Regions from separate parts of the Aliikangiella maris genome, predicted to be linked through region 2. Evidence: predicted binding sites of a transcription regulator. Region 2 holds the regulator's gene; the other holds the start of a gene.

Region 1 (8,398 bases), on a different contig from region 2:
CAAAGAAACCCGAGAAATGCGAGGTCCTAGCGATCAGGATTACAATTCAATTTCTGAAGCATTACTCGATGAAATCAAATCAATTACTGAAGCAATTAAAATCAGTCAGGAAAATGAGTTTGAGCCACTCGATTTAAGTCAAACACAAAAGCAATTAATTAATTTAAGTAATCTATTGAGTATTTTGCAGGTTGAAGACCAACGCGTCCGTTTAAATGTTGTTATTGAGTTAGTTGATAAAGCTATCACACAACACCAGAAGATCGGCGATAAAGACATTAAAATATTATTAATGGTTTTACAAAATATATCGAAAGTTGTCAACGAATCAGATTTAGCAAAATACTCGGGTAAAGCTTCTATTCGTCGAGGACGAATTTCAAAAATGCAGCAGGAAATATGCGAAAATACCAGTAAAAATATTCATCAATTGATCAAGCAGTTTGAAGAGTTTAACAATAAAAACCGTAAAGTTTTACTTTTAAAAGATATTCAAGTATTGCTGAAAACAATTCGCGAAAGCTTTAGTCAATTAAAAGTTGATGACGCAGTCAATATTATTGATGGCTGTCTGGTTTTTATTGTTCATCACCTGACAAGAAACCCACATACCACGACAGCAAATGCGATCAATCACTTTGCTGACATTATTAGTAGTCTCGATTTCTATTTAGAAACCCTATTATATACCGCAACGCCTAGTCCAAAAATATTGGAACTGGCACAAAACAGCCTGTTACACTTAAATAGGGAGAGCAAGCAAGCTTGAACAAGTTTAACTTAGCTTCTTATTTTGATAATAGAACTTACATTAAATGTTTTAATATTTGCTCAAGATAAATATGCTTAATAAAATCAGTCAGTTTTTTGAACAGTTTATTCAGTTTGATGCGGCCAAGCCAGAAGATGAGTCTCACCGACTTAATCTTGCCGTCGCAGCGCTGTTAATTGAAATGTCTCTTATTGACAATGAAATATCCCATGATGAACAAGCCGCATTGCGCCAGATTTTAGTTGAACACTATGAGCTTACTAACAGCGAATTAGATACCGTCATGCAGCTCGCTAATCAGGAACTTAATCAAGCAACTGATTATTATCAGTTTACTTCGTTAATTAATCAGCACTTTTCATTGGACAATAAAATTAAAATGATCAGTCAGCTATGGAAGGTGGCAATTTCTGATGGAAAAATCGATCATCATGAAGAGCATTATGTCAGGAAAATTGCAGACTTACTCTTTGTTCCACATAGTGAATTTATTAAAACGAAACTACAAGTTACAAGCGATAGCTAATTAAAAATTTTTGGTAATTGAAAACATTAATTCATACTTTTTATAAGGGCTATCTTTAACACGCTCCATCGCCCAGTACTTAATATGCTCGTCTGTTTGCTCATAAATACAATAACCTTTCAAAGTTAACCGATACACCACAGGTAGAGTATCTTTATAGCGGTCAGAACGGGTTATTTTAGCGGTATCATTTACCGAGTCCAGCGAGTTTTGCGCAGTGACTTTTGATGAAGCAGTAAAAATTGAAATTTGTGGGTAGTAAGCTTCAGCCAAGTGCGCTTGATTAACCATGTCACGCTTTTCTAATTCAAAAGATATACCTGAACGATGAGAAAATTGGTGAGTAATGCCTACATGATAGTCAAGCTTGTTAAATTGATTCAGTAATATTTCCTGAGGTGAATTTAAAGGGGCTTGTTGCCATAAGTTATCTGATGGGGTTTCTTGTGTTTTGACAGTAAACCTGATTGTACCGGCTTTTTCATTGGCTAACACCGGGCAAATTGGTGTAGTTACCAAAACAATACCTGCTAGAATTTTACGCATCCATTGCTGGCGCTTAATAATGCAGTCTAGTTGGCCGGCTGAAATGTAGCCTAACTCTAATAAACTCTGTCCCAGTCTACAATGATGTTCGACCTGATAATCTAATGCTTCTTCCAGTTGCGCTAAACTTATCCAACCCTTTTTAACAATCAGGTTTCCAAGTCTTGATGACTGCTCAAACGCATGACTATCGGGCATAGATGGTTCGCTCCTCTTACAACGACAACAAGAACAACTCACTCCTCAACTGAACTAAAACTCCTTCTAATAGTTTAATCATAGCTTGCTTTGAGTTTGGTGGGGTAATGAAAAATAGCTTAAACAACTAGGTGAGCTTAAATAGTCTAATTGAGCATAATATTTATGACAATTAGCAATTGGGTGACGATACCAGTTGCTGTACTAAGTTATAAGATTAAATCACACTATAACTAACAAGAAGAGTCTGGTTAATTTGGACCAATCGTTTTTAAAGAGATGACTGTTGATTAACCTACTCACTAAATCCCAAACCCCACTCAAATTCAATAAATGGTTTAACAAACCGGCCAGTAGTTCAGTAATTCACCAACTATAGAATAAAATAAGAGCTCTAATTGACCCGGCAATCTTTTAGTCAGCTTTTTATCACAATAACTGATTAAAACACCTAATAAAACAAAGAAATACTTGAGGAAGAGGATATTATTGACCCAATTAATTAATCAGGCCAAAAAGATATTGGCTAATTGGCAGCCGTATTTGCATTGGAGGTGATACTGACAGGATTAACCACTTTGACATTTTTATTCAAATCCAATCCCAAATGTTTGAATGAATATTGCAATGAAACATTACGTGGTTTCATGCGACACTGATCGGGTTGAAGTCGAACAATTTCTAATGCGTTTGATTGTTTATCGGCAACTTCTACCGAAAAACTATTAAAAAAAGTACACCCATATCCAACCGCTTGAATGGTAATAAAACCATCTTTGACTTGATAATCGGTTAGTACAGCAACTTCATGGTCTTCAGATTCTGAATCATTTAAACTAACTTCAGAAACAAAAGGGAGGTTGCTGCATCCAGCTAAACTAACACTGGTTAACATAAATAAACTGACTTTTAAAACACCCATACATTCTTCCTGGTTCAATCACTACCCAAAAATTGGTGAGTCGTTGTGTTATACATAAAAGCTCGGCAACACTTTAAGCACTGACCAACTTACCCTAAAATATTTTTATCTTAAAATTATCTTTCTTTTGGCTTATTAAGGTTAAAATTTAAATCCTAAAAAAGCCTTTGTTAACGTTTTATGATTAGCATCCATCAAACACGCCACGCTTTAATCAAATTGTTATTATTTGTTGGGGCCGTATTATAAATGTAACAAATGTGAAATTCTGTAATATTTAACAATTATTCTGATATTTGACACACAAATATCACATTTTTGTGATATTGAGAGCTCGGTAATTTTAGAGTAAATCATCACGCATTAAAATCATTTTTACCTATTTTGTCAGACCAGTTAACATTATTTCTGAATATAGTCTTCCCGTCAGTTGATTACCCTGCAAATAATAGACGGATTTAGGTAGTAATAAGCTTCTCCCAACTCCCCAATTTTTAGCATATTGCTGTGTTGTCGAGCGTGTTTCAGTAATCAAACGTCCGGCTAAATTAAGTTGTAGAGTCAAATTATCAAATCCATCAATATCAAATACATACAGTCCCGAATCAGCCCATTGTGTCATCCCGCTACCCTGCTTTTCGCTGCGATTAACCGGAATCGCTATTCGTAACTTGTCACTATTAATGCGCAACAAACTGATACTTCTCAAATCGTGTAGCGCTTCGCTCCAACTTCCTTGTTCACCGATGACTAGCGTATCTTTGATTTGAGGCTCACCATTTAAAGGGATTTGGTAGAGTTCAAGTTTAATACCACCAACCTGCTCATTTTCTACCTGATGGCCAATCCCCAATAACCACTCTTCACTCAATGGATGCAAATAGCGAGCAAAGCCAGGCATTTCGAGTGCACTAATAATTTCTGGATGGTGCGGATCGGATAAATCGATTTGGTATAAAGGATCTGTTTGTTCGAAAGTAACAATATAGGCTTTATCGTTAATAAATCTGACGGCAAAAATGGACTCACCAGGTTTGCCTATTTTCTGAGGCTGGCTGTCATTAGGTATTTGTGCAATTGCGGTAAGTTCATGCTGAGCATTTGCTCGTAGCACGGTCAAATGATGTACCTGTTCATCATCTTGCCAGGTGGAAGTCACCACCCTAAAATCCCCTTGATACTCGCTCATAAAAAATGACGGATCATTCCAGCCCAGCGCACCTTTGACCATACCGGTCGCACGATACCGCAATCCAGCTTCATCTAAATCAAATTGATGAAAGCTCGAAATCTGCTGATTTTGAATCTGTAATTCTGTCTGGTCACTAGTTTGCTCATTGGCTTGGCTATTTCCTTCCGCATTTCCATCAATCCACTGACTCGCCCCTAAAAACAAACTATTCGATGAAGCATAAATTCCATCCAGTTGGGTGTTAACACAAATAGATGACTCGACAGTCCGTGTTTGCAGGTTTATTTCGCTAACGGTAACAAAGTCGGCAAACCCTTCATTTTCACCAACATTGTCATATATCAGGCAATCATCCGGCTCAACGAGTCGAGTTAAAGGGCCATCGTTAATCTGATAATGTGGCAATAAGTCGAACAAGCTCGCTTTTAAAATTTCCTTTTCATTAAATTTTTTATCCGCCTCAGAGACAGCCCCTAACACAAGTGACTCAATTTGCGGAATAAAGTGAGTAATTAAATACAATCGGTTACCAACTCGACGACTACCTTCATAGTTTCCTTCGATCTCCAGTTTCCAACTCTCTTGCGGGTTGCCAGCCAAATCTTCAGGCGTGTCCACATGATATAAACGTAACTCACTTTTGCCTGTTCGCCATCGCCAATCAATATCAGCCCATACGTCATTCCATATATACAGCCGTGAAGCAGCAATGGTAACCAGCGAACGACTAGCATTATTTTGATTTAAATACATCCCCTGCAAACGTAAATCCTGATTATCATAAGGAAGGAACGCAATTTCTTCATGTTGAGCTGTTTGTGAGTTCACCTTAACAATACGAATCCCAGAATTTGTTGATTGACTGGAATTTGCAGGTTGCTCAATATCGGCCGGGAAATAATCGTCATTCATGACATACAAGTAGTCACCATCAAACTTCAAGCGATCAGCTTCATCGACGCCAGCTTCGTGCGTGTTGGTAATCGAGAATCGGGATTGATAATCACCAGCCAGATCAGTTTCCGCCAATTTTAGTATTTCAGCTTGTTTTTTTAACTGTAAACGCAATCCATTTTTCAAATAGTGGGTAAACTTTTCATCACTGACTTTCACCAATTTGCTATCTTTAACCTTTGCCAAATGCAAAGCAGAATAATCGGTGTTAATCTCGCTCTCAACCGGTTTTTTACTCCCACCACAGGCGAATAAAATCCCTAAAATTAACCAAGCAGAGAGATGATAAGCCAACCACCGAGTTAAGTGCACAAGCATGACCATAAGTTTTCCCTATTGAGTAGTAACTCTTTGAGAGTAGAGCTAAAACATTCGTTAAAACACTCAGCGTAAACACGCTAGAATGCTGAAAATATGCTCAAAAGTTTATTCAGTGCATCTGCAAATATCTATGCGGCAATTGATTATTTTTGTGAAATTCTGTAAAACGACAGGTCTTACATAAATTCACAGAAAATCACTGATTACTATATGAAAAAACCCTTGAAAAACGTCACAATTATCACTGTTTCTGTCATTTAAGTGTGGTAGTCTCAACAGCAACACCTTGATAGCGACGTAACTTTGGGAAATTTTAAAAATATCTACTTTAAGTGAGCAAATTGTTGGTTAAGTTATCTGTTTATTGTTTTCGCCAGATTCTAATGCTTTGTATTTGGTCGATATTCTGCCAGTCCGTGTTGGCCGAAGAAGACTGCCAAGCCGAATCAGCCGACTGTGTTGCGGTTGGCGAATGGTCATTCGGACTCGGACTTGGACTGGGTGTTCGCACCAACCCACTAATTAAAAATAACGATATCCCTCTGATTGTACTGCCTTCTATTTCCTATTACGGTGAACGTTTTTTTATTGAAAATCTCGATGTTGGCTATACGTTGATTGATGATACTCCGTGGATGTTTAATTTACTGGTTACGCCGAGTTATGACCGAGCATTTTTCTCACGCTGGGATATAACCAACATTATCGATAACGAAGCCATTTATGCCAATGATCAAGTGTTTGAACCGGTACTTGACCCCAATAAAGATTATCAAGGACCATCAACTACAAACAACTATCCATTAAAAAAGCGCCAATTCAGCCTGTTAGGTGGAATGGAAATCAGCACTGACATATACCAAGGACAATTGCAAATGCAATTACTGAACGATTTATCCGATGTACATTCGGGAAGCGAAGTACGTTTTGCCTATTTGAAAAGCCTTGGCAAACAAGGATGGAGCGCTACAGTAGGATTTTCGTGGAAAGATAAATCAATGACGAATTACTACTATGGGGTCGATCCTGATGAAACCTCAGCCACACTGAGAGTTTATAACGCCAAAAGCAGTTTTAATCCGTTTGTAAGAATTGGTTGGCGAGAGAAATCAGAATCGTCAAGCGCTTGGCGCTTTGGTTTTGAATATCAACAGCTAAGTGAAGAAATCAGCAATAGCCCGTTAGTTAACAAAGATTATGTCATTACCGCGTTTATAGGAAAACAGTTATCTTTTTAATAACAAAGACAAGTCGCTCTTGTCGAATGATAAAACAAATAGTTTGTCTTGTTGTCATTTGTTGGGGCTTTTCAATTAACAGCTTGGTACAAGCTTCAGAAAAGCCAGTCAACGAATATGGGTTATTTTTGTCTCCTAATTTATGCTTGTTATCTCAATCAGAAGCCGATTGCGAAATAAAACTTCATGTTCGTTGGCAAACGAGCTTGGCAGCCGACTATTGTTTAATGCAATCATTGGCAGAACCCGCATTAAAATGCTGGGAAAATAGCAGCAAGGCAGAAGATTATTTTGAACTTAAGCTCACTAAAAATGCCACGTTATATCTGGTCGAAAATCCAGGTCAAACAATAAAATACCAGCAAATTATTCGCTTGCAACGTCAATCCCCCCCTTATCGAACCCGGCGAAAAAACCCTTGGCGCTTTTATTAGGAGTCATACCTTGTCACAAGATTCAAAGAAAATATTACTTATTGAAGATGATGATAAACTGGCGAAGTTAACCCAAAACTATCTGACACAATCCGGTTTCATTCTAAAAGTAATTGCTGATGGCAACAAAGCACTCGCGATATTCAATGAATTTAAACCCGATATGATTATTTTAGATATCATGTTACCGGGTAAAGATGGTTTAACCATTTGTAAAGAAGTGCGGCCAATTTTCAATGGACCGATATTAATGTTAACCGCGCGCAATGAAGACTTCGATCAAGTACTAGGGCTTGAGTTTGGTGCAGATGACTATGTAATAAAACCAGTCGAACCACGAGTTTTGCTGGCACGTATTAATGCATTATTACGCCGCACCTATCGCGAAACCGAAAAAGTTACCGACAACTATCAATTTGGCTGTTTACAAATTGATGTATTATCGCGCACGGTTTCCTTTGAAAACCAAGCCACTAATATTTCCAGTCACGAATTCGACTTATTATTATTATTAGCAGAAAATGCTGGTAACATTTTGAGTCGTGATCAGTTATTCAAGCATTTATATAACCGACCTTATGATGGTATGGATCGTTCAATTGATGTTAGAGTTTCGCAATTAAGAAAAAAATTTGGTGACAATCCAGAAGAACCTTTTAGGATTAAAACCATTTGGGGAAAGGGCTATTTATTTGTACCTGATGCCTGGTAAAATCTGCATAGAGAAGCCCGTTTGAGCATTTCAAATCGCCTTTTTATCCGTTTATATCTGATAGTTGTTGCCTCAGTTATCTTAGCAGGTTTAGGTGTCGACTATATTTGGCAAAGCTATTATTCAACCCAAACGGAAACAACCTCTTTCGAAAAAAATCTACTACTGACCGCCAAATTGATTGAGCAATCTCCCGATTTGCAGAAACAACAGGTATTGGATTATATTAATCAAACCAGCGAACATCAGGTTGCCTTGATTGATATTTCGCAAATTCAGGCCAATGAACTGTTAACGGCGCTTCAACATGGCGAAATCATTACCTTAAATAACGAATCCGGCAGCAAGACCAGCTATATTCAATTAAGTGGTCAACAAAAACTTATTGCTATTGAAACACCACAGGTTGAAGTCCATCAAGTCGCTAAAACCATTTGGCTATTTATTTTTTATTCAATTATTGCCGGTGTTATTTACCTTTGGACATTACCACTCAGTAATGATTTAAAAAAAATCGAAAACGCGGCTAAAGCATTTTCGCAGTCAAAGTGGGATGCTAAAGTAGATATTGCCAAAGGATCAC
Region 2 (8,398 bases):
ATCCCAGTAATGCTACACATAAAAAATCGTCATTTTCTGAGTTTTTAACAAAAACAACCGGTAAATCAGAAGCCGCATTTGGAATTTCATGCATAATCACTGGCGCAATATGGTGATTAGCCAAATGATTGAAGTTTTGATTGACCTTCAACTTGGTATTTTTATGGTCTTTATTATTGAGTTGAGCTAGATTTGACTGCATTTTATTCTCCACAATAGCACTAATTTATTGTTATTAGAGCACTTTTAATTAAACTTTCGATACAACAGACTCATCAATTTAAAGTTTTAAAGCATCGATTTATACTATAAAACCGCATTAAATCCCGATTACCAAGGCTACACTTCACAAGTGACTTTGAAAATACAATCACTCGGAAGTCGGCGGAATGAGGGCAAATGCATGAATCTTTGACTTGGTGAGCCTACCATTAGTGGGTCTGATTTCAAATAGTAAAATGAACTAAATTTTTTGGGATATGCAAAACAGGTAATCCAGGGTACGCAGCAACATTAGTCTCATCATTGTTTTGCCAAATATCCTTACCAATACAAACTATTATGACTGTCTAAATAAAAGAGTTAACGGAAGAAAAAGCACGGCAATAGATTCAAACGACTAATACAACATCGCCAGTTGATTAACTGGCGAGTTTTTCATATTCGATAGTTCGATATTTTGGAAAATAAGCGGTGAATGTCGAACCTTTACCTAATTCACTTTGGATATCTAAAAATCCACCATAGTTTTCCAAAATGTGCTTTACAATTGATAGCCCTAAGCCCGTACCACCTATCTGGCGCGAACGATTGACATTGACTCGATAAAAACGCTCAGTTAATCGAGAAATATGTTCAGGCGCCACGCCTTCGCCGTTATCCGTAACACTAAAATAGGTATAGCCATCTTCTTTGCGTTGCCAGCGAACAGTAATAGTTGAGCCTTCGGGAGAATACTTAACAGCATTACTCAACAGGTTTTGGCATAAACTATACAGTTCACTTTCTACCGCTTTAATTTGCAGCGTCGGATCGATGTCTACTTCAATTTGATGGGTACCTTTTGCCTTGGTCTTTTTAAAATCGGTGACCAATTTCTGAATTAATCCGGGCATATCAATCATCACCCCAGACTCACGATCGTAGCCCTTCTCTTCGAGCTTAGATAAAGTCAGCAAATCATCAAGAATTTTCTGCATTCGAGACGCCTGACGGCTGGCATTGCCGATTTGCTTACGCACCATATCTGACATATCTGGCTCACTTTCAAGCAACTCAAGATAACCAGTAATCACCGTTAATGGTGTGCGAAGTTCATGTGAGGCATTCGCAATAAAGGCTTTACGCAATTTATGCACAGCGATTCGCTGGCTAATGTCTCTGGCGGTAATCAACTTTTGCTCTTCGCCAAAGTCAACACAAGTCACCGATAAGGTTTTACGTTGATCAATGGGGGACTCCATTTCCAGTCTGGCTGGCGACTCTTCAGACTCAATTAATTCCTGTAATTTTGGATCGCGAATCAAGTTGTCGATACGCTGCCCTAAATCACGCCGTTTTTCGATACCTAATATTTCTTCCGAAGCCTGATTAGTCAGTTCGATTTCGCGGTGAGAGTTTATTACAACCGTGGCTTCAGGCAATGCTGCAATAGTTGCTTCAAAGCGTCTTGCCATATAACTTAAACGCCGCTTGCGCTCTTTGTTTTTACGCTGTGCATAGACAATGTGCTGTACGATAAGCTGCCATATACCACTGGTATCCAGTGCAAACTGATTTTTTGCGCCCAGCCTTATCCACCGTTCTAGCGCTCGTATCTGTACTAGCATCCAGGTTACATAAACCAGACTGCTTAAAAAAATTGCCAATCCCCAATAACCGGAAATCAGACCGAATAATATCGCTATAACCGCCAAGACGAATATACGAGAAATTTCGATAGTCCACGCGTTGCTCATTGAGCTAATTCCCACTGCTTAAGCTGGTTTCTTTTGAGTAAACATATATCCCATACCGCGCACCGTTTTGATGAGCGAATCTTTACCAAACGGCTTAAGAATTTTTCTTAATCGTAGCACATGAACATCCACTGTTCTCTCTTCGATATAAACCGCTTGCCCCCAGACAAAATCCAATAGCTGGGCGCGAGAGTATACTCGATTCTTGTGTTCGATAAAAAACTGTAATAAAGAAAATTCGGTATGACCAATATGTACATCCACATTATCAATTGAGAGCTGATTGGTAGCCAGATTCAACTCCAGCCCCTCTGAAATAATCATGTCATCTTCATTGGCTTGTGAAGTACGGCGCAACAGAGCTTTGATTCTTGCCATTAATTCTTTGATACCAACAGGCTTAGTCAAGTAGTCATCAGCACCACAATCAAGCCCTTTGACTTTATCCATTTCTTCTACTCTAGCGGTCAACATGATAACTGGCAAATCGGCTAATATTTCATCTTTGCGTAGCCGTTTAATGAAATCGATACCGCTTTCGCCAGGCATCATCCAATCTACAATTAATAAATCTGGACGATTTCTAGCCAGAATTTCTCGAGCAGCCGCGGCATTATCAGCCTCTTGAATGACATAACCGTCACGTTCTAGTGCATAGCGCAACATCTCTCTGATGGGTTGTTCATCTTCGACTAATAAGATTTGCTTTGGCATTTATTTATCCACTCGTTAGTAATGAGTCTGTAATAAGAGTTAAACCAATTATTAAATTCTGTCATCAAGCAGGCTTGGCATGTAAATTTAACAATACGGTCACGTTTAAATCACTAGGCGCTATTTTTCCTGCTAATCATGACAAAATTATGACAATTCATATTAAATACAGTGGGTTGTTAAAAAAATGTCATATTTGACGAACCTTGAAATAACTATATGACAAGCGAAAATAGTCTATTTATGACACAGTTTGTGACACATCAAGGCCAATTATTCTCATAATCTTTACAAAATTCATTTTATTTTAATTAGCTTTAACTAATATTTGATTCGGGTGTTGACCCGTGTATTATTAGGGGATCACTGAATATTATATTGAAGATGAGAACTGCTTTATAGAAATGGCCTTAAAAATAATGTAGGCATTTCAATTTATCGTCTTCTTTTAATATAGATATTACTATATACTACAGTAACTTAGGCAAATAAATTAAATTACTTCAACGATTCTGACCGATCTATGCTAATTAATATAACAAAAGTTGGAAAATTTAAGCGGTAAAAATAAGATCATTATGGATTATTCAAAAAGTCTACAGTTGAAAATCATCACGGACCGTAAAAAATTTGCAGAAGTCAAAGCATTTTGGTTAAATTTCAAGCAAGAAACACAAATTAAATTTTATAATGATTTTTATTTTTATCGGGCTTATTTTAAACATCTAAAGCACCCAGACATAACCCCTTTTTTAGTTTTAATCTATGAGGGTGAGAACCTGATAGGCATACTCCCTTGGGAAAAGCGCTCGGTAGGATTGGGGGTCTATCAAATAGGCACCTTGTCACATCCTCATGTCGATCTTAATGACGCTTTGTTTGTTGATAATAAAAGTACCTTAATATTGCAAGCAATAACAATGCTGAAGTCACAGACTCCTGCAATTTGTCTATTTAGTCTGCCAAAACTTCGCCAAGATAGCAGCTTAAGTCAGCTTTTGATTAACCAAAATGCGATTGACACTTTTCACTGGCAAACATCTGAGTCAAAGTTTATTGAATTTCAACAAACACCTTTAATCGAAATATTACCTAAAAGACATTTAAAAAATGTTAATCGACTCATTCGCAAAGCTGAAAATATTGGTGATGTAAAATACTCCTTTATCAAAGGTGAAGATATTACGCCTGAACAAATAAAAGAATTCCTCGATTTAGAAGCGTCAGGCTGGAAAGGTAAACAAGGTTCGTGTTCAGCAATTAGTCTAAATAAAGATTTAATCGGTTTTTATCATTCACTATTTAACAATAGTAAGAAGAATATTCAACTCAATTGTTATCATCTGGACGGCCAACTACTGGCCGCACATTTTTGCTTTATTAATGGGGGAACAATTTCTTTGGCGAAAGTTTGCTATCGTCAAGAATTTTCAAACCTTTCTCCTGGTCATGTACTCATTTACAAAGCCATGGAAAATGCACAACTCGAAGGAAAAGTAACTAAAATCAGCTTTGTCACTGGACCAGGGTGGTTAGCCCCTTGGAAACCTAGTACTAAAGTGGTTGAGACTTATACTTTTGCGTTAAATCCAATGAGCAAGTTGTATTTTAACGGGGCCAAATTTTTTAGAAGTGCCATTAACTGGTATCACAAAATTAAATCACCTACTACACCAGCAGCACCTCATTAAAAAACTTCAACAAAACAATTTTCAGCCACCAGCAATTTAAAGTCGCAAATTAAGACTCAAATAACACTCGCAGATAAAGTCAAACCAAGTAGCATCTTGCTTTTAAAAACTGGTTAGAGTCAGTTAAACTAAGCCAAAAACTAGCGTTTTTTTGGCTCTACATACTCATACTGAAAAGGACACATCACGCCCTTCACACAGCTCTCTACCAACTATTTGAACACAACATCTAATGATTTTTAGCCTGTTTACGTCCAAAAATACTTCGCCAGATTAAAACCGGTAAGCGTAGTTTTTCCAATATCCACCAACTGACCATCGAGCCAACCATCCCAGCGAAGAATGCCAGCACAATTGAATCAACTTTAAAGATATGAATAAACATATAGATCAAAATGCCGTTAAAGATAAAAATATAAAACGTTGCTTCAGCAATCATATTTAATAAGGCTTTAAAGACACGAGGAATCATAATTGAGCGGACAAAAGGTAAAGTCACTGACCCCAAAACAATCCAAAGCGCTTTTGCTTTAAACTCTAAATCATTACCCATTGCCAAAGTTAAAACGTAGGTATCAATAAAAGCAAAAACGGTTCCGGTTACCGCCATTAATATGCGCTTAGCAGTGGAATCAGCCAGATAAATACACCAACCCAGCCAAATATGGGCAATAAACCGAATAGGCACTAAATCGTTTAAATGCGCAGTTTCCCAGACAAACGGATAAACCGTTCGAATTCCAATAAAGCCCACTAGCAATAAATAAGAATAGAACCAGGCATTTTCTCGCATTAACTGCCTGATACTTTTAAAACTAAATAAAATACCAATAATGATGAAGCACTGTGCCAATATTTGAACAAACCAAAAAGGGAATATGACAGTAATTTTTGCACTGATTAAATTCGCATACAGCAAGAGCACATCCAGCTCGACAGCACGATTCCAAGCAAAATATACCAGCGTCAATAAATAATAAGGGACCAGCAAACTTGATGCATATCTGGCAAAAGATAACCATGCTCCCTGTTCTTTAAAATCTTCCAATCGAAAACGAGCCATATTAAAGCCGACTAAGAAAATGAGTAAGAAAGTAGGCCCACTTAATATTTCAACTCCTGCATGAACTAGTACAACACTGATAATGGCCAATGCTCGCAAAAAGATACTCATTTCTAGTGAAGTCCAAAATCCACTCTTTTGAGTTTTGGCTTTTTCCAATTCTGCGACAGTTAATAATTCCCAATGTTGCGGCAAAACCCCCAAATACTTCTCCAGCAATACCGAAGCCTGAACAAAATTCAGCGAATCTCCGCCCAACGATTTGAACGTACTGTCGTGAGTGACCGACTGACCAGAAAAGAGATCTTGATAAATATTCATCACACTCGTCAACGAAGATTTGCGCTTGACCCGCTTTGGAGTGTACGACTGGGCGATAACCTTACGCTTGATTTTGCCAGTTTCAGTTTTTGGTAATTCGGCTAAAAATTGCACCTTAATTGAAGCGCGCGCGTTGATCCCCTGCGACAATAAAGTGTCATGAACTGCTGCAATCAACGATTCATCAGACTGCTCTTGCTGAGATTTCACAACAAGAAAGCCTTCACCGCGTTGCTCATCCTTAATTCCGACAATCGTCACGGGTCTGCCATCAATGACTTTATTTACCGCTTGTTCTATCAGTTCCGGAGAAACCTTAACTCCACTACAGTTGATCAAATCATCAGAACGACCATCAAAATATAGAAAGTCCTCTTCAAAATGTCCTGTATCATTAGTGGCCAACCAGCCATTATTATCAACCAACGGAACTAAATGACCATCTTGCATTTGTCCTAATGCCAAATGATCACCGCGAAGGCAAATATTCGCATCTTGATTAATCTTGACTTCAACATTACCGACAGCTTTGCCAACAGAGCCCAATTTTTCGTCAGCGACTTCGGAAATATTCAATAAAGTTGAACGAGATGCTTCGGTTAAACCATAATGCTGGACAATACAGGCATTAGTAAAAAGTTGTTTCATTCGCAACTTTTCTTCAGCACTCATCCATTGGCTACCAATTTCAATCCAGCGTACTTTGTGTGCGAAAGGTTTAATCTGCTCATCTTGAGACAATAAAATTCGCCATAAACTCGGCACTGCAGATATCGCATTTATTTCATCTGTAGCTAACATGCGGGTAATTTCGCTTAAATTGAAGCCATTTTCGGGAATATAAAACTGGCCTCCAGCTTGGGCAACTGCACGGCATCGTCCTAAACCAAAGGAGTAAGTCACTGGCACGCCAATGTATTCTCGAATGGTTGAGTCAGGTTTCATCATATTGTTTAAACGAGCAGTCACATCGGAAAGTGCGCGATGAGAAATTACGATAGCTTTTGGAAGACCTTCTGTACCGGAAGAAAAAATAATCTGAGCCGGCGTATTATCATGACAATCTGTCAATTCAAAACTTCCCCAACCTCCGCCACTTTCAGGCGTGATCTGTTTATGGATTGGTCCTAATAATTCTGCAAGCCTTTCACTTGATTCATTTGTAATTGCAAAGACTTCCTTTCGTCGATAGCATTCAAATACCTGTTTTACAAAGTCAACCGAGCTGACCTTTTTTATTGTTGTAATTTTTATATTTTGCATATTTTCAACTTTTCTGTACTCAGCAGTACAACCCCTTTTAATACGGTTAATTTGCTCCATCGATCAGATACAAACAATCAACTAACTGAATTAATCACTGATTAAACAACAGTTTCAGATACGGGATAACTGATAGTCATCACTTGAACTTAATTTTGGTGTCTCGCTTAAACTTGATATTTCAACTTGCTAAATTTATCCAGTGGCCAATTCTAATAGAATCAGCCGCCGATTTATACTGATTGCCCCAAATACCAGATATCATGACCTTATAGCGAGGTTAAAATCACTTAAAATATTCGATTCATCAAATAATAATATACCTCATCTAGCTGATAAGATTTATTGTGTTAAAACTATTCAGTCTAGCCGTAAAAAATAACAAAATTTGATTTAAAGCTACTCATTCTAGAAACAGGCAGATATTAAAAAGCAATTTATTTATAGCAAAATGCAATTAATTAGGTGTCGAATTAATACCTGTTGAATAAAAGCGAATAAATTCACCTTTTGATAAGAAAAAGGTAAATTAGATTATTCAAAAAGTGAATTTGTCAGCATTTTAGGTATCGACTCCTTAATCAATATCGGGTAACATCTTTCTCAATAATGATTAAATATTAATAAGTTAGAGAGAAATAAGCCATAAAAGATAAAGCGTGATCAGGATCAACGACTCCCTGTCTACTTCATTAAATACTGTATCTAAAATACCAACGGTATCTCAAAAACACTAAATACAATTTTTAATCTGGGCGGAGTGAAAAGAAAGTGAGATGCAATTCTCAAATTTCTGATTTAATGATTTAATTTTTGGCTTTGTAACCGATATAAATGCTCTTAGCAAGTACTATTAACTTATTATCACAATAAACCAGTATTAACGAGAAAACCAAATCATGCATAAACTCATACGCTCAAATCTTAAGCATGCTTGCACTGCGGTAGGCTTATCGATGTTAATTATGGTTTCAGGCTGTTATAAAGACGATGAAGATGTTGAGTCGAATAACATCGCTGAAGAAGTCACAGATGAAGTGACCAAAGACGTAATCACTTCGATAAAAGTCCTCGAGTCAATTCCATCAAACAATGCTTTAGATGTTAAAATTAATACTCCGATAAGTATCAAGTATGATAAAGCGATCAACAGTAACGATCTCGACATTACATTTATCATGAAAGCTGGTGATCAAACTGTTGAAGGAACTTACCAGGTTGAAAGTGATACTCTGCGTTTTTACCCACATAATGCTTTAAATGCGGGCACAGCATATGATATCGAAGTTACCGGCTCAATTCTTGACAAGCCACTGCAAACGGCCAACATTCACTTCACTACGATTGAAAATACAACCGTTTCGGTAACAAAAACGGTCCCAGCGCCC

Evidence for each region. Region 2 encodes PhoB, which activates phosphate uptake and scavenging genes when phosphate is short. Its sites were predicted from a motif close to TGTCATANNNNTGTCANA; they were not measured.
Region 1: the regulator PhoB is predicted to act here: its motif matches at 5,683-5,700, upstream of ABVT42_RS13425 (beta-propeller domain-containing protein).

The regions. Positions count from the first base shown of each region.
Region 1 covers NZ_JBFDAH010000014.1:12,000-20,397, forward strand. Annotated here, with positions in the region: gene ABVT42_RS13405 (hypothetical protein) at 1-769, shown strand, start outside; gene ABVT42_RS13410 (tellurite resistance TerB family protein) at 843-1,298, shown strand; gene ABVT42_RS13415 (hypothetical protein) at 1,299-2,042, opposite strand; gene ABVT42_RS13420 (hypothetical protein) at 2,569-2,964, opposite strand; gene ABVT42_RS13425 (beta-propeller domain-containing protein) at 3,344-5,434, opposite strand; gene ABVT42_RS13430 (MipA/OmpV family protein) at 5,773-6,669, shown strand; gene ABVT42_RS13435 (DUF3019 domain-containing protein) at 6,696-7,103, shown strand; gene ABVT42_RS13440 (response regulator) at 7,114-7,815, shown strand; gene ABVT42_RS13445 (ATP-binding protein) at 7,837-8,398, shown strand, end outside.
Region 2 covers NZ_JBFDAH010000026.1:36,112-44,509, reverse strand. Annotated here, with positions in the region: gene ABVT42_RS18375 (SapC family protein) at 1-202, opposite strand, end outside; gene phoR (phosphate regulon sensor histidine kinase PhoR) at 642-1,958, opposite strand; gene phoB (phosphate regulon transcriptional regulator PhoB) at 1,977-2,672, opposite strand; gene ABVT42_RS18360 (GNAT family N-acetyltransferase) at 3,251-4,363, shown strand; gene ABVT42_RS18355 (AMP-binding protein) at 4,593-7,010, opposite strand; gene ABVT42_RS18350 (Ig-like domain-containing protein) at 7,910-8,398, shown strand, end outside.